Regions from separate parts of the Thermus aquaticus genome, predicted to be linked through region 1. Evidence: riboswitches for the same ligand, from Rfam matches in the RefSeq annotation. Region 1 holds a riboswitch; the other holds the start of a gene.
What was found. A riboswitch is a leader RNA that binds a small molecule or an ion and turns the genes downstream of it on or off. The one in region 1 is predicted to bind cobalamin.
Positions count from the first base shown of each region.

Region 2: another riboswitch for cobalamin. It lies ahead of BVI061214_RS08345 (ABC transporter substrate-binding protein); the one in region 1 lies ahead of BVI061214_RS09295 (HoxN/HupN/NixA family nickel/cobalt transporter).

Region 1 is NZ_LHCI01000106.1:1,546,252-1,556,344, reverse strand. Features, by position in the region: gene BVI061214_RS09335 (CbiX/SirB N-terminal domain-containing protein) at 1-1,086, opposite strand, end outside; gene BVI061214_RS09330 (cobalt-precorrin 5A hydrolase) at 1,083-2,162, opposite strand; gene cobJ (precorrin-3B C(17)-methyltransferase) at 2,155-3,018, opposite strand; gene BVI061214_RS09320 (cobalt-precorrin-4/precorrin-4 C(11)-methyltransferase) at 3,022-3,765, opposite strand; gene BVI061214_RS09315 (precorrin-2 C(20)-methyltransferase) at 3,762-4,442, opposite strand; gene cbiE (precorrin-6y C5,15-methyltransferase (decarboxylating) subunit CbiE) at 4,439-5,656, opposite strand; gene BVI061214_RS09305 (precorrin-8X methylmutase) at 5,653-6,351, opposite strand; gene BVI061214_RS09300 (cobalt-precorrin-5B (C(1))-methyltransferase) at 6,344-7,444, opposite strand; gene BVI061214_RS09295 (HoxN/HupN/NixA family nickel/cobalt transporter) at 7,441-8,103, opposite strand; cobalamin riboswitch at 8,194-8,356, opposite strand; gene BVI061214_RS09290 (thiolase family protein) at 8,480-9,682, shown strand; gene nadB (L-aspartate oxidase) at 9,679-10,093, opposite strand, start outside.
Region 2 is NZ_LHCI01000106.1:1,350,401-1,360,493, forward strand. Features, by position in the region: gene BVI061214_RS08330 (carbohydrate ABC transporter permease) at 1-171, opposite strand, end outside; gene BVI061214_RS08335 (carbohydrate ABC transporter permease) at 171-1,280, opposite strand; gene BVI061214_RS08340 (ABC transporter substrate-binding protein) at 1,333-2,568, opposite strand; cobalamin riboswitch at 2,762-2,920, shown strand; gene BVI061214_RS08345 (ABC transporter substrate-binding protein) at 3,054-3,908, shown strand; gene BVI061214_RS08350 (FecCD family ABC transporter permease) at 3,905-4,933, shown strand; gene BVI061214_RS08355 (ABC transporter ATP-binding protein) at 4,920-5,672, shown strand; gene BVI061214_RS08360 (hypothetical protein) at 5,653-5,982, shown strand; gene BVI061214_RS08365 (DinB family protein) at 6,211-6,438, shown strand; gene BVI061214_RS08370 (serine hydrolase domain-containing protein) at 6,435-7,601, shown strand; partial or broken gene BVI061214_RS08375 (threonine aldolase family protein) at 7,622-8,089, opposite strand; gene mntR (manganese-dependent transcriptional regulator MntR) at 8,094-8,753, opposite strand; gene BVI061214_RS08385 (gamma-glutamyltransferase family protein) at 8,777-10,093, shown strand, end outside.

The DNA of each region.
Region 1 (10,093 bases):
CTTTTCCTCGTAAATCTCCCCCCCCTCCAGATGGGCCTTCCGGAAGGGAAGGGCGTCCTCCGGGGAGAGCCCTCCGTAGACCACTCCCTCGGGGTAGGCGATGAGGACAGGCCCCTTGCCGCACCGGCCCAGGCAGGGGGTGGGGGTGAGCTGGACCCAGGGTCCCAGGTCCCTTAGGTCCTCCTCCAGGCGGCGTAGAAGCCCCAGGGCTCCCCTTTCCCGGCAGTCCTCCCCGGTGCAGAGGAGGAGGTGGGTGAAGGGCCCATGGGGGTGGCGGCCTGGGGCGAAGAGGGCGTGGCGGAGGGCGCGAAGCCCCGCGATCTGGGCCTCCCGCCTCGGGGCAAAGCGCCCCACGGGATAGCGGTAGCGGCAGGTGTCGCAGGGGGCGTACCCGCCCTCCAGGGCTTCCCGGTACCGGTCCACCAGGGCCTCGAGGAGGGCGGGGTGGCCCATGAGGGGAGGGAGGACCTCGAGATCCAGGCCCGCTACCCGGCCCCTCAGCCTCTCCTCCACCACCCCGCGGAAGAAGAGGTGGGGTAGGAGGAAAACCCGCCTGGGCCTAAGCCCGGCGAGCCGGAGGAGGGCCTCCCTGGGCGTGGGCCTCGCCTTGGCGGCGTAGGCCGGGAGCGTGGGCACCCCGGTTTTCTCCTCTATGAGCCGGGCCAGGGCCGCGCCCTCGGCGTTCGCCCCGGGGTCGGTGCCGCCCCTCAGGACCAGGACCGCCCCGTCCTCAGGCGTGGCCCCCTTGCGCCTAAGCCGCTCCGCCCATAGGGCCACCAGGGCGGGGTGGGTGCCGAGGGGACGGGCGAGGAGGAAGCGGGCCTTAGGGTAGTGAGCCTGCGCCGCCTCCAGGGCCAGGGGGAGGTCGGCCTTGAGGTGCCCCGCCCCGAGGAGGAGGAGGGGAAGGACCACCCCGCCTCCCCGCCCAGCGAGTTCCAAGGCGGCCTCGAGGAGGGTGGGGCTTTGGTGCTCCACAAAGCCCAAACGCACCCCCACCCCAAGCCGCCGTTCCAGCCCTACCCTGAGGCCTTGGGCCAGGGCCCGGGCCCTGGGGTCGGGGGAGCCGTGGGCGGCCAGGAGGATCACGGCAGGGCCTCCTCGGGGAGCCTCAAGGACAGGACCCCAAGGGCCAGGGTGAGGTTCCCCCGCTTGGTCTTCTCCACGAGAAGCCTCGCCCCTTCCGCCAGGACCGCCGCCTCCGCCACCCCCCATAGCCCCGTGTGGCGGAAAACCGCTTCCGAGGGGTTGGGAATCCTTTGGGCGTTCAGGACCTCCTTGGGGTGGAAGCGCAAGGGGAGCCCTGTCTCCTCCGCGAAGGCCAGAAGCCCCGCCTCGTCCCGCTTGAGCTCGGCGGTGGCGAGGGCCCTCAGGCTTTCCCGGGCGAAGCCCCTTTCCTGCAAGAAGCTGAAGACCTCCCGCCGTATCTCCTCTAAGGGGGTCCCCCGGTTGCACCCGATCCCGAGGACCAGGGCGGGCGGGTGGGCGAAGAGGGTGGGGACGGGGAGGGGGAAAGGCCGCCTCACGGTGAAAAGCACCATCCCTTCCACCCCTTCCGCTTTCGGGGCCTCGAGGAGCCGCACCATGGGGTAGCGCAACAAGGGGCTAAGGTCCACGCAGTCCGACCAAAATCCCACCGGCCTCCCGTCCACCAGGAGGGCGGAAACCTCCTTGAGGGGCTTCCAGTCGGGGACCCGGGCCCCCAGGGCCTTCGCCAGGAGGTCGGGGGCAGGGGCGCCAAGGCTGTCCGTCCCCGTGGTGAGGACGGCCTCGCCCCCCAGGGCCTCGGCGAGATGGCGGGCGAGGGGGTTCGCCCCCCCCAGGTGCCCTGCGAGGAGGGGGACGAAGTAGCGCCCCTTGAGGTCCACCACCAGCACGGCAGGGTCCACCCGCTTGTCCAGGATGAGAGGGGCGATGGCCCTGAGGACGATCCCCGAGGCCATAACGAAGACATGGCCATCGTGGAGGGACCAGGTTTTGGGGAGGAGTTCCCTGATGGGTTCCTCAAAGTAGACCGCCCCCTCCACGAGCCCCCGGTACTTGGCCGCGGCGTAGAGGGTGCTCCCGGGGAGGGCCTTGTGGATCCTCTCCGCCACGGAAAGCCCGGGGAGGGTCAGGGTGTAGACGGCGACCCTTTCCGGGCGGAGGGGCCCGATCTCAGGCATCCCCCCTCCTCAAGGAGCGGCCCGGGGTCTCCCCGGGGAGGGCCTCCCCGGTCTTCAGGTCGTACTTCAGGGCGTAGCCCCTAGGGGTGAGGAAGGTGCCTTCGTAGAAGCGGCTTTGGCGGTTGCCGATCACCACCGTGGTGAGCATACCCGCCTCCGCTTCCCTGAGCCCTTCCAGGGTGGTGAGGGTCACCTCCTGCCGCTTGCGGTAGGCGCTTTTGACCAGAGCGGCCGGGGTTTCCTTGGGGCGGTATTCCAGGAGGATCTCGGCGCTTCTTCTAAGCTGCCAGTCCCGCCTTTTGCTCTGGGGGTTGTAGAGGACCACCACGAAGTCCCCTTGCCCTGCAGCGTGGAGCCTCTGCTCTATTAGGGGCCAGGGGGTGAGGAGGTCGGAGAGGCTGATGAGGCAGGTGTCGTGGGCAAGGGGGCTTCCCAGGAGGCTCGCCACGGCGTTCGCTGCCGTGACCCCAGGGATCACCTCCAGAGCCACCTCCTTTCCCCCCAGGGCGAACCGCCCCGGGAGGCCCACTCCCCCGTCCACCCGGAGGAAGCCGCGCTCCTCCATGAGCTCCAAGACGGGGGCCGCCATCCCGTAGACCCCGGGGTCCCCCCCGGAGACCAGGGCCACCCTCTGGCCGGAAAGGGCCCGCTCCAGGGCCTCCTCCGCCCGGTCCAGCTCCTCCGTCATCCCCTTCCGGACCAGCTCCTTGCCCGAGAGGAGCCCCATCTCCTCCAGGAGCTTCACGTAGGTGCTGTAGCCGATCACCACTTGGGCCCTCTCCAGGGCTTCCCGGGCCCTCTGGGTGAGCCCCCCGAGGTCCCCGGGGCCCATGCCCACCAAAAAGAGCGCTCCCATCCTTCACCTCCGGTAGCGGTGCCTAAAGCTTGGGTCGTAAAGCCGGCTCCTCGCTCCCTTCGCCCTCAAGGCCTCCCCCACCAGGTAGACCGTGGTGTCCCGGGCGGGAAGGCGGGCGAGGCCCTCCAGGTCCGTAAGCCCCACCTCCTCCCCCGCCTGGCCCACCTTGTGGCCGTAAAGCACCGGGGTATCCCCGGGAAGCCCCGCCTCCATAAGCTCCCGGGCAAGCCTCTTGGGGTGCATCCCCGAGAGGTAGACCGCCAGGGTCAGGCCCCTTCGCGCCAGGGCTTTCGGGTCCTGCCCCTCGGGCACGGGCGTCCGCACCCCAAGCCGGGTAAAGGCCACCGCCTGAGCCACCTCCGGGGCGGTGAGGGAAAGGCCTGCCTTGGCGGCTAGGGCGAAGGCCGCCGTGACCCCGGGGACCACCTCCACCCCCACCCCCAAGGCCTCGAGGGCCTCCTTCTCCTCCAGAAGCGTCCCGTAAAGCCCCGGGTCCCCCGAGTGGAGCCGGACCACGGTCCCGCCCCTTCGGGCCTCCTCGGCCAACACCCCCACGATCTCCTCCAGGACCATCCCCTTGGAGTCTTGGAGCACCGCCCTCGGGGCGAGCCCCCGCAGCGCTCCTTCGGGGAAAAGGCTTCCCGTGTAGAGGACGAAGCGGGCCTCCCCTAGGAGCCTTGCCCCCTTTACCGTGAGGAGCTCCGGGTCCCCCGGTCCCCCGCCCACCACGTGTACCAAAGGCCTCATCCCTCTCCCTCCTGCATCGGGGAAGCCGCCCGCCAAAGCCCCACCAGGGTCCAGTAGTCCTCCCTCCTGGCCTGGTCTAGGGGCAGGACCTTCTCCCCCGGCATCCCAAGCCGCAGGAAGGCCCAACCCTTCCACCCGGGGAAGGCCCTTTCCAGGGCCTTCAGGTCCTTGGCCTTGTAGACGAAGACCGCCTGGAAGCGCTCTAGACCCGTGGGGTCTAGGGGCCTAAGGCCCGTCACCACGGCGAACCCCTCCTCCCCCATGGCCAAAGGCTTCAGGACGCGGGCCGCCGCCAGCTGGTGGGCGCTGATCCCGGGAACGGCCTCCACCTCCACCCCCTCCAGGTGGGGGAAGAGGTTGACCGGGGAGGCGTAGAGGAGGCTGTCCCCCAGGACCAGGTACCCTCCTTCTCCGTAGCGCGCCAGGGCCTCCCGGATGCGCCGCGCCGACTCTTGCCGCGCAGCCCGGGTCTTCTCCGGGTCGCCCCCGGTGAAGAGGGGAAGGGGTACCAGGGGCGTGCCCTTGGGGATGTGGGGTTGAGCGGCCCTCAGGGCGAGGGGTTCCCGCCCCTCTTCAAGGGGGTAGAAGAGGACGGGAAGGGTCTGGATAAGCCTCAGGGCCCGGAGGGTGAGGAGCTCAGGGTCACCGGGGCCTACGCCGATCAGGTAGAGCTTCATGCCCCCTCCTTCCTCACGGCGAGAAGGGTGATGGGGTTTTGCGCCTCGAGGCGGTGGTAACGGGCAAGGGGCACCACCCGGCCCACCTGGACCTGGAAGCCCTCCATGGGAAGCCCCGTCCCCTTTAGGAAGCCACAGGCTGCGAGGAGGTTCTCCAGGGTGATGGCCGCCACCACGAGCCTCCCCCCGGGCCTTAGGGCCTCTAGGCTTACCCGGAGGATCTCCTCAAGCTCCCCCCCGCTTCCCCCCACGAAGACGGCGTGGGGGGCGGGAAGGCCCTCCAGGGCCTTTGGGGCCTCCCCCTTCACCAGGAAGAGGTTAAAGGCCCCGAAGCGCTGGGCGTTCTCCTCTATGTGGGGCCAGGATTCGGGGTTTTTCTCCACGGCGTAGACCTCCCCCCACGGCGCGAGCCGCGCCGCCTCAATCCCCACGCTTCCCGTCCCGGCGCCCACGTCCCAAAGGACCCCGTCTGGGGGGAGGCCGAGGAGGCCCAGGGCGAGAAGGCGAACCTCCCGCTTGGTGATGAGCCCCTTCTTGGGCATCCTCCGCTCAAAGGCCTCGTCGGGGAAGAAGCCAAGCCTTGGCGGAAGAGGCCCCTTGGCCTCCAGGACAAGGACGTTGGGGTCTAGGAAGGTCTCCCGGGCCACCTCCTCCAGGCCCGCGAAGCTCCGCACCCGCTCGTCCTCCTCCCCGAGCCTTTCCGCCACGTGGGCCCGGGCATCCACGCCCATGGTCAGGAGGGCCCGGGCGATCCGCGCCGGGGTGTGCTCAGGGTCGGTGTAGACCACGGAAAGGGGGGAGAGGCTGAGCTCCAGAAGCGCCCCGCCCAGGGGCCTGCCGTGGAAGGAGAAGAAGCGGGCTTGGTCCCAGGGGAGCTTGAGCCTGGCGAAGGCCTCCTGGAAGGCGGTGGGGGCGGGGTAGACCTCGGCCTCGGGGAAGCGCTCCAGGACCCGCTTGCCGAGGCCGAAGAAGAGGGGGTCTCCCGAGGCCAGGAAGGCCACCTTCCTCCCCGCCTTGACCCGTTTCTCCGCTAGGTCCAGAAGGGCCTCCAAGGGGCCCTGGACGGGCACCTTCTCCCCAGGGTGGTCGGGGAAGTGGGCGAGGTGGCGCCTCCCCCCGATCAGGACCTCCGCCTCCTCCAGGCGCCTTAGGGCCTCGAGGCTCAGGCCCTCCCGGCCCCTCGCCCCCATCCCGATCACGTAGACCGCCATCATCCCTCCCTGAAGGCGGAGGAGGTGTCCACCCCGCCGTCCGCCGCAAGGCGGATCAGGGCGTGGAGGGCGGCTACCACCAGGGTGCTTCCTCCCTTCCGGCCCTCCGTGACGATCCAGGGCACCGGGGCCTCCATGAGGGCCCGCTTGGCCTCCAGGACGTTCACGAACCCCACGGGCATTCCCAGGACCAAGGCGGGCCTCGCCCCTTGCCGGATGGCCTCCACCAGGGCAAGGAGGAAGGTGGGGGCGTTCCCCACCCCCACGATGGCCCCTTGCAGAAGCCCCTTTTCCCACGCGTAGGCCACCGCCGCCTCAGCCCGGGTGCCCCCCGTGGCCTTGGCCCGCGCCACCACCTCGGGGTGGGCGAGGAGCTCCACCACCTCGTTGCCGAAAAGCCTAAGCCTTTCCGGGTTCAGGCCGCAGGCGATCATCCGGGCGTCCACCAGGATCCGCGCCCCCTCCTGGATGGCCTTTAGACCCGCTTCCACCGCCCCTTCGCTAAAGCGGGTGAGCTCCTTGTACTCAAAATCGGCGGTGGCGTGGATCATCCGGCGCACGATGGGCCACTGCAGGGGAGAAAACCCGTGGGCCCCGGCCTCCAGGTCCACGATGCGGAAGCTCTCCTCCTCTATGGCCCGCCCCTTCTCCGTCATCTGGTGGGCGGGGTTCCTCTGGGCCTTGATCAGCTCATCCACGGTACACCTCCCTGTCGGGCCAGGCGGCGAGGCATTGCCCCTGGTCAAAGTCCGTGAGGGCCACGCTCACGAAGGGCCTTTCCCCGATGTAGGCTTGGAGCTTCTCCCGGGCGAGGCGAACGAGGTTTAGGAAGAAGAGCTCCAGCCCCTCCTCTAGGGCGAGCTCCAGGAAGCGCCTTGCCGTGGCGGCCCCTTCCGCCTCCTTAAGGACCCTTGGGCTCGCCCCCGCCTGCTTAAGGAGGGAGAGAAGGAGGAAGCGGTTCACTTCGCCGCCCGCCGCGTGGGTCATGGTCTTGCCGTCGGCCATCTTGGAGATCTTCCCGATCATCCCCACGACGCGCACCACCTCTATGCCCACCTTTCGGGCGGCCCGCAGCACGTCCCCCACGAAGTCCCCCATTTCTATGAAGGCCATCTCGGGAAGGTGGGGGAGGAGCCTTTGCGCGAAGCGCTCGCTCTTGCCTCCCGTGGTGGCGGCGATCTCCAAAAGGCCGTTGGCCCGCGCCACCCCCACCGCCTGGACCACGCTCATGCGGAAGGCGCTGGTGGAGTAGGGCTTCACCACCCCTGTGGTCCCCAGGACGGAAAGCCCCCCGAGGATTCCGAGCCTGGGGTTTAAGGTCTTCTTGGCGAGCTCTTCGCCCCCGGGGATGGCGATGGTGATGGCGAGGGGCTTTTCCGTCACCTCCCGCACCGCCTCAAAGATCATCTGCCTGGGCACCGGGTTGATGGCGGGCTCCCCCACGGGCACCCCAAGGCCGGGCTTGGTCACCACCCCCACGCCTTCCCCGCCCTCCAGGCGGTCGGCGCTGGCGAAGCGCACCAGGGCCTGGATCTCCGCCCCGTGGGTCACGTCGGGGTCGTCCCCGGCGTCCTTGATCATCCCCACGAGGACCCCTTCCCCCTTCCGTTCCAGGCGGAAGACCTTGAAGGTCTGCCGCCACCCTGCGGGGAGCCAGATGTCCACCTCCTGGGGGGCTTCGCCAAGGAGGGCGAGGGCCGCGGCCTTGGCCGCTGCGGCGGCGTTCGCCCCCGTGGTGAAGCCGATGCGGCTTCCCTTCTTGTCCCGGGGCGGGGGGTAGGGGTGGCTCATGCGGGGCGCAAGGCGTAGAGCCTCAGGGAAACGAGCAAGCCGAAAAGCCCAAGACCTAAGGGCAGGGCGAGGGCCTCGAGGTCTACCCCTCCAAGCTCTGCCAGGGCCAGAAGGAGGGCCACGGCCACCACCGACCATCCGAGGAGGCGGCTTGCTACCTCGGCCCTTCGGGAGTCTTTGGCCAGGGTCTGAAGGCGGCTTGCCAAAAGCCCGTCCACCCCGTCCACGAGGAGCATGCCCAGGGTGAAGAGAGCCCCGAGCCTCAGGGGGGAAAGCTCGGCGGAGAGGGCCAGGGCAGAGAGCTGGCTCGCCGTCTCAAAGCCGAGGCCGAAGAGGACCCCGAGGAGGAGGGGGTTAAGGAGGGGAAGCCCTTTTGGGGGGGTTGGGGGGGTGGGCCGCAGGAGCCGATAGAGGTTCAGGGCCGCCACCAGGAGGAGGAGGAAGGCGGGAAGGTGGAGGGCCTCCAGGTCCACCCGCTGGAGGAGGCTTGCCGCTGGGAAGGCTAAAAGGGTGACGATCCCCCCGTGCCCCAAGGCGAAAAGGACGCCGTTAAGGGGAGAGGGCCTCACCCGGGAGAGCCCGTCCACCGCCGCCAGGTGGTCGGGGTCCACGCCGTGGCGCATCCCCAAGGCCACGGCCAAAAGCTCGAGGCCCGTCACGGAGCACCTGCCTTTTGCGGGGAATAGAGGGCTTGGGACCGGTATCCGCCTTTCTTCATCGCCGCCTCCTTTCGCCCCTGCTCGGGGGCAGGTGAGGCGCGGACCGGGGCGGGTATTCGGGCTTCCGGCCTAGACGATGGGCCTATGGGTTGGGCCGGTTACCGTTGCGGCACAGCGCCGGACTCTCACCGGTCTTCCCCCTTTTGCGCCCCAGGGCATCCGGGCCCTGGGGCACCCCGGCCGCACGGACCCCCCATGGGGGGCTTGGCCCAGGTTTTACCCCTTCCTCTGTCCGGCTGTCAAGCCTGGCCCCAGGGCCTTGACGGGGGCCCGGGGAGGGCCTAGGCTAGTACCGACCGATCGGTTAGGAGGCGGTATGCCCGAGGCCTGGATCGTGGAAGCGGTGCGAAGCCCCATCGGCAAGCACGGCGGGGCCCTCTCCTCCGTGCGCCCCGACGACCTTCTGGCCCACGTCCTTTCCGCCCTCATGGAGCGCTCAGGCGTCCCCAAAGAGGAGGTGGAGGACGTCTACGCCGGGTGCGCCAACCAGGCGGGTGAGGACAACCGCAACGTGGCCCGCATGGCCCTCCTCCTGGCGGGCTTTCCCGTGGAGGTGGCCGGGTGCACGGTGAACCGGCTCTGCGGCTCGGGCCTCGAGGCCGTGGCCCAAGCGGCCCGGGCCATCTGGGCCGGGGAGGGGCAGGTCTACGTGGGCAGCGGGGTGGAGTCCATGTCCCGGGCTCCCTACGCCGTGCCCAAGCCGGAAAGGGGCTTCCCCACCGGCAACCTCACCATGTACGACACCACGCTGGGCTGGCGCTTCGTCAACCCCAGGATGGAGGCCCTCTACGGCACCGAGAGCATGGGGGAAACCGCCGAGAACCTGGCGGAGATGTACGGGATCCCCCGGGAGGAGCAGGACCGCTTCGCCCTCCTCTCCCACGAGAAGGCGGTGCGGGCCTGGGACGAGGGTCGCTTCCTGGACGAGGTGGTCCCGGTGCCGGTGAGGCGGGGGAAGGAGGAGGCCCTGGTCTCCGTGGACGAGGGGCCCAGGCGGGACACCTCCTTGGAGAGGCTCGCCGCCCTAAGGCCCGTCTTCCGGGAGGGGGGCACGGTGACCGCGGGGAACGCTAGTCCCCTGAACGACGGGGCGGCGGCGGTCCTCCTGGTCTCCGACGCCTACGCCAAGGCCCACGGCCTCAGGCCCCTGGCCCGGATCCGCGCCATCGCCGTGGCCGGGGTGCCCCCCCGGATCATGGGCATCGGCCCCGTGCCCGCCACCAAGAAGGCCCTGGAGAGGGCGGGCCTGAGCCTGAAGGACCTGGGCCTCATAGAGCTCAACGAGGCCTTCGCCGCCCAGAGCCTGGCCGTCCTAAGGGAGTGGGGCCTTTCCATGGAGGACGAACGGCTCAACCCCAACGGCGGGGCCATCGCCCTGGGCCATCCCTTGGGGGCCTCGGGGGCCCGGATCCTCACCACCCTGGTCCACGAGATGCGGCGGCGGGGGGTCCAGTGGGGCCTCGCCACCATGTGCATCGGCGTGGGCCAGGGGATCGCCGTGGTGGTGGAAAGCCTCTAAAGGGGCGCAGGCCGCACCTCCTGGCCCCGGGCCTCGAGGTGGTAGGCCTCCTCCCCTTCCCCGGGAAAGTCCTCCCGGAAGTGGCTCCCCCGGCTTTCCCGCCTGAGGAGGGCCATGCGCAGGAGGAGGCGGGCCAGGAGGAGGAGGTTTCCCGCCTCCACCTCCTCCCGGGCCACCTCCTGGGGGGGACGCTCAAGAAGGGGAAGGCCCTCGGCCAGGTCCAGGGCCTGCTTCAGGCCCTCCCCCCGGCGCACCACCCCCGCCTCGCGGCCCATGGCCTCCCGAAGGGCGGGCAGGAGGCCCGGGTCCAGGCTGAGGGCGGGGAGGGGCTCGGCCCCTTTGGGAAAGGCCAGGTCCCCCAGGGCCGCCAAAGCGGCCCGCTCTCCCATGACCAGGCCCTCCAGGAGGCTG
Region 2 (10,093 bases), 200 kb from region 1:
CTCCCAGGCGATGCGGAAGCTTTCCCAGTAGACGGGGTCGGGCCAGCGCCAGACGGTGTCCAGGGTGATCTTGGCGGGCTCCTTCAGGGCGGTGAGGAGGACCAGGTAGACGGGAAGGAGGAAGAACAGCGTGACCAGGACAAGGAAGGCGTAAAGCAGTACACGGCCCATCAGCGCCGCACCTCCTTTTTCAGCTGACTTGCCAGGTAAGGGATCACCACTACCGCCACCAGGAGGAGGAGCAGGATGCCGATGGCCGCGCCCTTGGCGAACTGGTTGCCTCGGAAGGCCAGCAAGTACATGTAAATGGCGGGCACGTCGGTGGGGGCGTAGTCTAGGCCGGCCATGGCGAAGATGAGGTCAAAGATCTTCAGGGCGATGTGCCCCAGGACGATCATGGCCGAGAGGGTGATGGGGGCCAGCATGGGGAGGATCACGCGGCGAAGGAGCTGCCACTCGCTGGCCCCGTCCACCTTGGCGGCCTCAATGACCTCCACCGGGATCCCCCTGAGGCCCGCCAGGTAGAGGGCCATGGTGTAGCCGGACATCTGCCACACGGCCGCCAGGATGACCCCGATCAGGGCTAGGCTGAAGCCGTGGGGTTCGGGGTAGGGGAGGAGCTGGACCCGCTGGCCCAGGGTGAAGGCCCAGAGGAGAAGGACCCCTCCCGAGGCCAGGCCCCAGAGAAAGCGCCTTCTCTCCCCCTCCCCGCGGGCCTTAAGGGCCACGTAGAGGAGAAGGCCCCCCACTACCAGGGCGGTGAAGAAGGGGAGGTGGTTCCAGTCAAAGACGAACACCTGCTCCCGGGTGGTGAGCCAGGGGAAGGAGAGGGGGGGCAGGCCGAAGAGTGTGGGCAGGACGTTGACGCCGCCCTGGGGCTGGAGAAGCCAGCGCCAGATGGTCCCGGTCACCACAAAGGAGAGGGCCATGGGGAAGAGAAAGACCGTGCGGAAAAACCCCTCCCCCTTGGGGGCCCGGTCCAGGGCCAAGGCCAGGAGGAAGCCCAGGCCCAGGCTTCCCGCCATGAAGAAGACCGTGAAGAAGATGAGGTTGACGACGCTTTGCCGGAAGCGCACGTCCACGAATCCGGTGAAAAGCTCCCGGTAGTTTTCCAAGCCCAGGAAGCGGAGCTGGGGGTGGAGGGCCAGGGCCTGGGCCGGGTCCTTTCCCCAGTCGGTCAGGGAGACCCAGAGGTTCTGCCCGATGAAGCCGTAGACGAAAATCCCCACGGCCACCAAGGAGGGGAACAGGACCAAAAAAGCCGCGATCCGGTCGCGCATGGTTCCTCCAAGAAACCCGCGGGGGCCGGGGGCCCCCACGGGCTTTTGGGAGCTAGCGCCCGAGCCCCACCTGGTTGGCGATGGCTTGGGCCGCGTTGGCCGCGGCCTGCGGATTCTTGCTCTGGAGGAAGATTTCCATCACCGTGCCGAACTGGCTCATGAAGCTCTCGGGGGCCACGGCCCCGTGGACCAGGGAGCCCACGATGCGATTAGACTGCCAGTCCTTCATGGCGGACTGGCCGTAGGCGTTGTACTTGGCGGGGTCGGAGTCCAGCCTGGCGGCGATGGAGCCCTTCAAGGGGTTGAAGGTGTCCTGGCCCTCTTTGGAGCCCACCAGCTTCAGCCAGTTGATGGCGTTCTGCCGGTTCTTGGCCCCCTTAGGCAGGCCGAAGGAGTCGGAGAGCATCATGAAGACCCCGGAGGTACCGGGGGAAGGGGCCCAGGCGAAGTCGGTGCCGGGCTTCAGCTTCAGGGTGGTGCTCATGTAGCCCGCCGCCCAGTCCCCCATGACGTTGAAGGCGGCCTGGCCCTGGACCACCCGGTCCACGGCCTGCTGCCAGGAGAGGCCGGCGGCGTCCTTGTTGGCGCAGTCCAGCACCTTGCCGAAGGTTTCCCAGACGGCCACGGCCTTGGGATCGGTGAACTTCAGCTTGCCGTTCCAGAGGTTGTTCCAGCCCTCGGGGCCCAGGATACCCAGGGCCACGCTCTCCCAGAGGTGCTGCTGGGTCCAGTTCTCCCCCAGGGCCAGGGGGGCCTCGAGGCCCTTCTTCTTAAGGGTCTGGCAGGTGGCCAGGAACTCGGCCCAGGTCTTGGGCGGGGTGACCCCCCACTCCTTGAGCTTGGCGGGCATGTACCACATGACGTTGGAGCGGTGGATGTTGACCGGAACGCTCCAGATGCCCCCCTTGTAGGAGATGAGGTCCAGAAGTCCTTTGGGGAAGGCCTTGAGCCAGCCCTCCTGCCGGAAGAGGGGGGTGAGGTCCTCCATGCGGTCCGCCACCACCCAGGTGCCGATCAGCTCCATCCCGGCGTGGACCTGGAAGGTGTCGGGGGGGTTGCCGCCCAGCATCCGGGTCTTGAGGACCGCCTTGGCGTTACCCCCCGCCCCGCCGGTCACGGTGGCGTTGATGACCTCCACCCCGGGGTACTTTTGCTTGTAGAGCTTGATGAGGGCCTCGAGGGCCGGGCCCTCGTCCCCCGCCCACCAGGAGAAGATCTCCAGTTTGCCCGTCTGGGCCAGGGCGCCGAGTCCCAGGGCCACGCCTACCGCCAGAAGCCACCTTTTCATAACCTCCACCTCCTCTTGTGCCGCGGACTTTCGGCCCGCAAGCCGGCCAACGCACCCGAGGGACCAGGTCACTTTAAAGCGCTGGGTTAGCGGCGCTGGTTCCTCGGTACCCACTTAACTCCCTCCGCCTACCCCTTGTCAAGGTATGGGGGCAGGGCGTAGCCTTGGGGCAAGGCCCGCTAGGGCCCCAAAGCCAGGTCCCGTATGCCCTGGTGCCTGGGCGCGTAGTCCAGGCTTAAAGTGGGGAAGTCCGGTGCAAGTCCGGCGCTGTCCCGCAACGGTAACCGGTCCCGCTTCGTGCCCTTCAACGCAGACCGGAAGCCCGAATGCCTGCCAGGGCCGCCCGCCTTTCCCCGAGGCGGGCACCTCACGCGGATGGGGGAGAAGTGGGGGCGAACGGCCTTTTGCCTTTAGCCCCTGCCTCCCGGCAGGGGCTTTTCCCTACCTCCCCTGGACCTGGCCCTAGCGGCCTTAGGGAGGTAGGCATGAAGCGAGTGCTGGCGTTCCTTTCGGTCCTTTTGGCTTTGGCCCTGGCCTTTCCCCTCACGGTCACCGACGACCTGGGGCGTACCGTCACCCTCAAGGCCCCGCCCAAGCGGATCGTCACCATGCTCCCCTCGGTGACGGAGACGGTCTGCGCCCTGGGGGCCTGCGACCGGATCGTGGCCACCGACGACTACTCCGACTGGCCCGAAAGCGTGAAGCGCCTGCCCAAGGCCGGGGGGCTTTACAACCCCAACCCCGAGCTGATCGTGAGCCTGAAGCCCGACCTGGTCCTGGTCTCCAAGTACGGCAAGCTCTACGAGACCCTGGAGCGGGCGGGCCTCACCGTCTACGCCGTCCGGACCGAGACCTACGAGGACATCTTCAAGACGGTCCGCGCCTTGGGGAGGCTGCTTGGGCTTTCCTCCGAGGCCGAGCGGCTGGTGGCCCAGATCCAGAAGGAGGTCTACGGGGAAGAGGCCCGGGCGGCCAAGGCCAAGGGCCGCCCCCGGGTCTACTACGAGATTGACCCCACGCCCTACACCGTGGGTCCCGAGAGCTTCATCGGGGTCCTCATCGCCAAGGCCCGGGGGGTCAACATCGTCCCCAAGGAGCTGGGCCTCTTCCCCAAGATCAGCCCGGAGTTCGTCCTGGAGAAAAACCCCGAGGTGATCGTGGCCACCTACCCGGGCGCCTTGGAGACCATCCGCAAGCGGCCGGGCTGGGACCGCATCGCCGCCGTGCGCCAGGGGCGGATCTGCGTCTACACGGGCGGGGAGGACAGCCTCCTCTCCCGCCCCGGCCCCCGGGTGGCCCAGGGCCTGAGGCTTTTGGTGGACTGCTTCCACAAGCCATGACCCTTGCCCTGCCCCTGGCCCTCAGGCGGAGCCTGGTCTTCGCCTGGCTCCTCTTCCTGCTCCTCCTGGCCTTGGTCCTGGGGGTGGCCCTGGGGGCGGTGGCCCTCTCCCCGGGGGAGGTGGTGCGGGCCCTTCTTGGGTGGGAGGAGAACCCCATCGTCACCCAGCTCCGCCTGCCCCGGGTCCTGGGGGGGATGCTGGTGGGGGCCGCCCTTGGGGTGGCGGGGGCGGCCTTTCAGGGGCTTTTTCGCAACCCTTTGGCCGACCCCTACCTGATGGGTTCCGCCTCGGGGGCGGCCTTCGCCGTGACCCTCTTCGCCGCCCTTTTGGGGGGGCTTTCCCCCGCCTTCGCCCAGCACGCCGTCTTCCAGCACCTGCCCCTTTCCGCCACCTTCTTCGGCTTTTTGGGGGCCCTTCTCGCCACCCTCCTCACCCTGGTCCTGGCCGGGGGAGTGGCCCGCACCCACGAGCTGGTGCTGGCGGGGGTGGTGGTGGGGAGCGTCCTCACCGGGGCCACCACCTACCTGATGATGCAGGACGCCGACCGGGTGCGGGCGGTCTTCGCCTACACCCTGGGGAACCTGGCCTTTCTGGGCTGGCCCTCGGTGCGGGTCCTGGCCCTCATCTTCCTGCTGACCCTGCCCCCCCTCCTCCTTCTGGGCCGGGCCCTGAACGCCCTCCAGCTGGGCGAGGAGACGGCGAGGAGCCTGGGCCTGCCCCTGGAGGCGTTAAAGCTCACCCTGCTCCTCTCGGCCAGCCTCCTCACGGCGGGCGCCGTGGCCCAGGCGGGCATCATCGGCTTTGTGGGCCTGGTGGCCCCCCACGCCCTAAGGCGCCTTCTCGGCGAGGACTACCGCCTCCTCCTTCCCGCCAGCGCCCTGGGTGGAGCGGCTCTCCTTTCTCTGGCCGACCTTCTGGCCCGCACCCTCACCCGGCCGGCGGAGCTTCCCGTGGGCGTGGTGACCACCCTCCTCGGGGGGCCTTTCTTCCTTTACCTCATGTGGAGGCGGCGTGGCTGGGCTTGAGGCCAGGGGGCTTTGGGGGCCCCACGCCCTTAAGGGGGTGGACCTCGCCCTAAGGCCAGGGGAGTGGCTCGCCCTCCTCGGGCCCAACGGGGCGGGGAAGACCACCCTCCTTAGGGCGATGGCGGGCCTCCTCCGCCCTCAGAGGGGGGAAGTGCTCCTGGAGGGGAAGCCCCTAAGGGCCTACGGCAGCTACGAGCGGGGGCGGCTCCTCGCCTACCTCCCCCAAGGGGGGCCCTACCCCGAGGGGCTTCTGGTGGAGGAGGTGGTGCGCCTGGGAAGGCTTCCCCACCTGGGGCTTTGGGGCCGGGAGGGGAAGGAGGACGGGGAGGCGGTGGCCTGGGCCCTCGAGGCCACCGGGGCCGCCCACCTCCGGGGGAGGCTTCTTGGGACCCTTTCCGGCGGGGAGCGGCAGCGGGTCCTCCTGGCCCGGGCCCTGGCGGCGAAGCCCAGGTACCTCCTCCTGGACGAGCCCACCACCTTTTTGGACCTGGAGCACCAGGTGGGGGTGGTAGCCCTCTTGAGGCGCCTGGCGGAGATGGGCCTCGGGGTCCTTGCCGTCCTCCACGACCCCAACCAGGCGGCGTTGGCCCACCGGGTGGCCGTGGTGCATGGCGGGCGGGTGGTGGCCCAGGGCAGGCCGGAGGCGGTCCTCACCGAGCCTCTCCTCCAAGGCCTCTACGGCCCTGGGGTCCGGGTGGCCCACCTTGGGGGAAGGCCCCATGTCTACCTGGACGGATAGGGCTAGGCTTTTTGTGAAGGGCAAAGCCTTCCTCCTGGACCTGGGAGCCGAGGTGGACCTTTACACGGAAAGGGGGCCCAGGCGGGCCCGCTACCTGTTGGTGGGCCAGGTCTCCCCCCTCGAGGCCCTGCGCCTGGGCCTTCCCCGCCACGGGGTCCTCCACTACCCCATGCCGGTGGACCCCCTGGACTTCGCCTGGGAAGGGGGGACTCTGGCCTTCCCCGGGCTTCGGGTTTACCTGGAGGGCCCTCCGGAGTTCGTGGAAACCCCCTACTACGCCTGGGTGGTAGGATGGCCCCCGTGGACCTAAAGGGGTTTTGCGCCTACCTCCTCTGGTCCAGGGAGGCCCTGGAGGGGGTTTCCGAAGAGGCCCTGGAAAGGCCCCTGGTGCGGAAAAGGCTCAGGAGCGTGAAGGCCCTTCTCCTGCACACGGCGGTGGTGGTGGACGCCTGGCTCCACGAGGACATCCTCAGGGCCCCCATGGTCCTCGCCCGTTTCCCGGAGGGGGAGGGCTTGCCCCGGGAGGTACCAGGAGGCCGTGGGCCGGGCCACCGGGGCCTCTCTCCAGGGCCCGGTGGACGAGAACCAGGTGGTGGCCCTGCACGACGCGCCCGAGAAGCGCTACCCCCTGGGGGACCTCCTCTGGCACGCCTCCTTGCACGAGGCGCGGCATGGGGCCCAGGTGGCGCTTCTTCTACGCGTTCTGGGGCAGGAGCCCCCCGCTTTGGGCCTCTTTTTTCCTGAAGGCGAAAGGAGGCCAAGGTGAGGTTTTCTAGACTGGACGCTTACCTGAGGCGGGCGGTGGAGGAGGGCTGGCTTCCCGGGGCCGTGGCCCTGGTGGCCCGGGAGGGGGAGGTGGTCTTCCAGGGGGTCTACGGCCTCCTGGACCCCGAGAGGGGCCTACCCATGCGGGAGGACGCCCTCTTCCGCCTTTACTCCATGACCAAGCCCTGGGTTTCCGCCCTGGCCCTCACCTTCGTGGAGGAGGGGGCCCTTGCCCTCCAGGACCCCCTGGAGAAGTACCTCCCAGGCTTCGCCCACCTCCAGGTGGGGCGGGAGGTGGGGGAGGAAGTGGTCTTAGAGCCCCTCAAGGCCCCCATCACCCTCTACGACCTCCTGCGCCACACGGCGGGCTTCACCTACGGGGTCTTTTTCCGCTCGCCGGTCAAGCGCCTCTACCTGGAGGCGGGGGTGGACCGGTACGACCTGGACCGGGAAACCTTCCTGGAGAGGCTTTCCCGGATTCCCCTCCGGTTCCAGCCAGGGGAGACCATGGAGTATGGCCTTTCCACCGATGTCCTGGGCCACCTCCTGGAGGCGTTCTCGGGGAAGTCCCTGGCCGAGCTCATGGAGGAGCGGGTCTTTGGGCCTCTTGGCATGAGGGACTCCGGCTTCGTGGCCAAGGACCCCGCCCGCCTAGCCCAGCCCTTCCCCAAAGACCCGGAGACCGGGCGGAGCCTCCGCCTCCTCCCCGTGGAGGGAAAGCCTCCCAGGTACGCCGGGGGCATGGGGGGTGTGGGGACGGCCTGGGACTACCTCCGCTTCCTCGAGGCCCTGCGCCTGGGGCGGGGCCTCCTCGCCCCGGCCTTTTGCCGCCTCATGACCCAGGACCACCTGGGGCCTCTGGCCTATGAGGGGATGCGCCGGGGGTCCGAGTACATGCCGGGGCCGGGGTACGGCTTCGGCCTGGGGGTGGCGGTGAGGCTTTCCGGCATGGGCCTGGCCCCGGGGAACCCCGGGGAGTGGAACTGGGCGGGCTTTGGCGGCACCTACTTCTTCGTGGACCCGGGGATTGGGCTCACGGCCCTCCTTATGGCCCAGGCCCCCAACCTCCTCTCGGTCCTGGAGCCGGAGAGGGCCCTCCATTCCCGCTACGGGAGCCGCCTCTGGCTCACCTTCCGCGCCCTGGTCTACGGGGCTTTGGACTGAAGGGCCCTGTCCACCGCCTCCAGGGCCTGGACCGCCTTCTGCGCCTCCAGGGGCACCACCCGGCCCCCCGCCAGGTTGTGGGTGTTCTCCAGGGCGATGAGGCCCGTGGGGGCCTGGAAGGGGCCCCGGCGGATGGCCCTCTTAAGGGCCTCGAGGTCCGGCACCCCGCCAGGGGCGGACACGGCCCGGACCAGGGCCCCGGCCAGGAGGGCGGGGGCCCCAAGCTCGTACTCGTAGAGGTGGGCCCCCTCCGGGGCCAGGACCTCGCCTCCCCGGGGCAGGTGGAGGAGGAGGGCCACCTGGTTGGCCATGGTGCCGGAGGGGAAGAAGAGGGCCCTCTTAAAGCCCAATAGCTCGGTGGCCAGGTCCTGGAGACGGTTGACCGTGGGGTCTTCTCCGTAGACGTCGTCCCCCACCTGGGCCTCGGCCATGGCCCGGCGCATGGCCGGGGTGGGCCGGGTCACGGTGTCGCTCCTCAGGTCTATCACGCCCCTAGCCTAAGGGCTCCACGGCCACCCCTTGGGCTAGCTCCAGGGGGAGGAGGTAGACCTCTCCTCCCACCCTCACCCGCACCCCGGTCTCCTTGTCCAGCACCTCCAGGAAGGCTCCCGGCACCAGGCCCAGCCGGGCGAGGAGGTTCAGGGTGCCCCGGTCCTGGGCCAGGGCCCGGGCCACCCGGGCCGGCCCCAGGGGGGCCTGGTCCAGGGTGAGGCCTCGCCCCTGGGGCAGGGTCAGGTCCCGGGTGGGGATGGGGTCCCCATGGGGGTCAAAGGGGGGGTGGCCCAGGGCCTCGGCGATGCGCTCCTCCAGCTCCTCGCTGATGACGTGCTCCAGCCTCTCGGCCTCCTGGTGGACCTCATCCCAGCCGTAGCCCAGGGCCTGGTGCAGGTAGGCCTCCAGGAGGCGGTGGTGGCGGAGGACCTCGAGGGCTACCCTTTGCCCGGCCTCCGTCAGCCTGGCCCCCCGGTAGGGGAGGTGCTCCACCAGGCCCAAAGCGGAAAGCTTCTTCAGCATCTCCGTCACCGAGGGGGGCTTGACCCCAAGGCGCTCGGCCAGGGCCTGGGTGGGGACGGGGCCTTTCAGGGCCTCCTCGAGGGCGTAGAGGTGCTTGAGGTAGTCCTCCTGGGCCTCGGACAGGGGCGGGCGGGCCATCCCCCTCAAGGTAGCATGGGGGCATGGACCTCACCCACTACCCCTACCCCTCCCGCCGCCACGTGGTCCTGGGGAGGCGGGGGGCGGTGGCCACCAGCCAGCCCCTGGCGGCCTTGGCGGGGATGGAGATGCTCTTGAAGGGGGGCAGCGCCGTGGATGCCGCCATCGCCATGGCCGCCTGCCTCACCGTGGTGGAGCCCACCTCCAACGGCATCGGCGGGGACCTTTTCGCCATCGTCTGGGACGGGGAGCTCCACGGCCTGAACGCCTCCGGCAAAAGCCCCCTGGCTCTCACCCCCGAGAAGCTTCCCGAAGGGCGGATGCCGGAGAGGGGCTGGCTTCCCGTCACCGTGCCCGGGGCGGTCTCCGGCTGGCGGGCCCTGCACGAAAGATGGGGGAGGCTTCCCTTCATGGAGGTCCTGGCCCCCGCCATCCGCCACGCCGAGGAGGGCTTTCCCGTGGGGCCGGAGACGGCTAGGGCCTGGCGGCGGGCGGAAGGGGTGTACCTTCCCCTCAAAGCCCCCGAGTTCCAGGCCTTCCAGGAGGTCTTCTTTCCCCATGGCCGGGCCCCCCGGGCGGGGGAGGTGTGGCGAAGCCCCCTCCACGCCAAAACCTTGCGGGAGATCGGGGAGAGCTACGGGGAAAGCCTCTACGGGGGCCCGCTGGCCCAGGCCCTGGCCGCCTTCAGCGGGGCCACGGGGGGGCTTCTCACCCTGGAGGACCTGAAGGCCCACGCCCCCGAGTGGGTGAAGCCCCTCGCTACCACCTACAAGGGCCTCACGGTCCACGAGCTTCCCCCCAACGGCCAGGGGGTGGCCGTCCTCCTGGCCCTGAACATCCTGGAGGGGCTGGACCTCCGTCCCGAGGACCCCATGGGCTACCACCTGCAGATTGAGGCCATGCGCCTGGCCCTGGCCGACACCTACCGCTTTGTGGCCGACCCCCGGTTCATGGAGCTGGCCCCTGAGGCCTTCCTCTCCAAGGCCTACGCCGCCGAGAGGCGGCGCCTCATCGGGGAGAGGGCCCTTCCCCTGGCCCTTCCCGGCCTCAAGCCCGAGGGGACGGTTTACCTGGCGGCGGCGGACGGGGAGGTCATGGTCTCCCTGATCCAGTCCAACTACCAGGGCTTCGGCTCCGGCATCCTGGTGCCGGGGACGGGGATCGCCCTGCAGAACCGGGGCCTGGGCTTCGCCCTGGAGGAGGGGCACCCCAACCGGGTGGGGCCGGGAAAGAGGCCCTTCCACACCATCATCCCGGGCTTCCTGACCCGGGAGGGGAAACCCTTGGGGCCCTTTGGGGTCATGGGGGGGTTCATGCAACCCCAGGGGCACGTGCAGGTG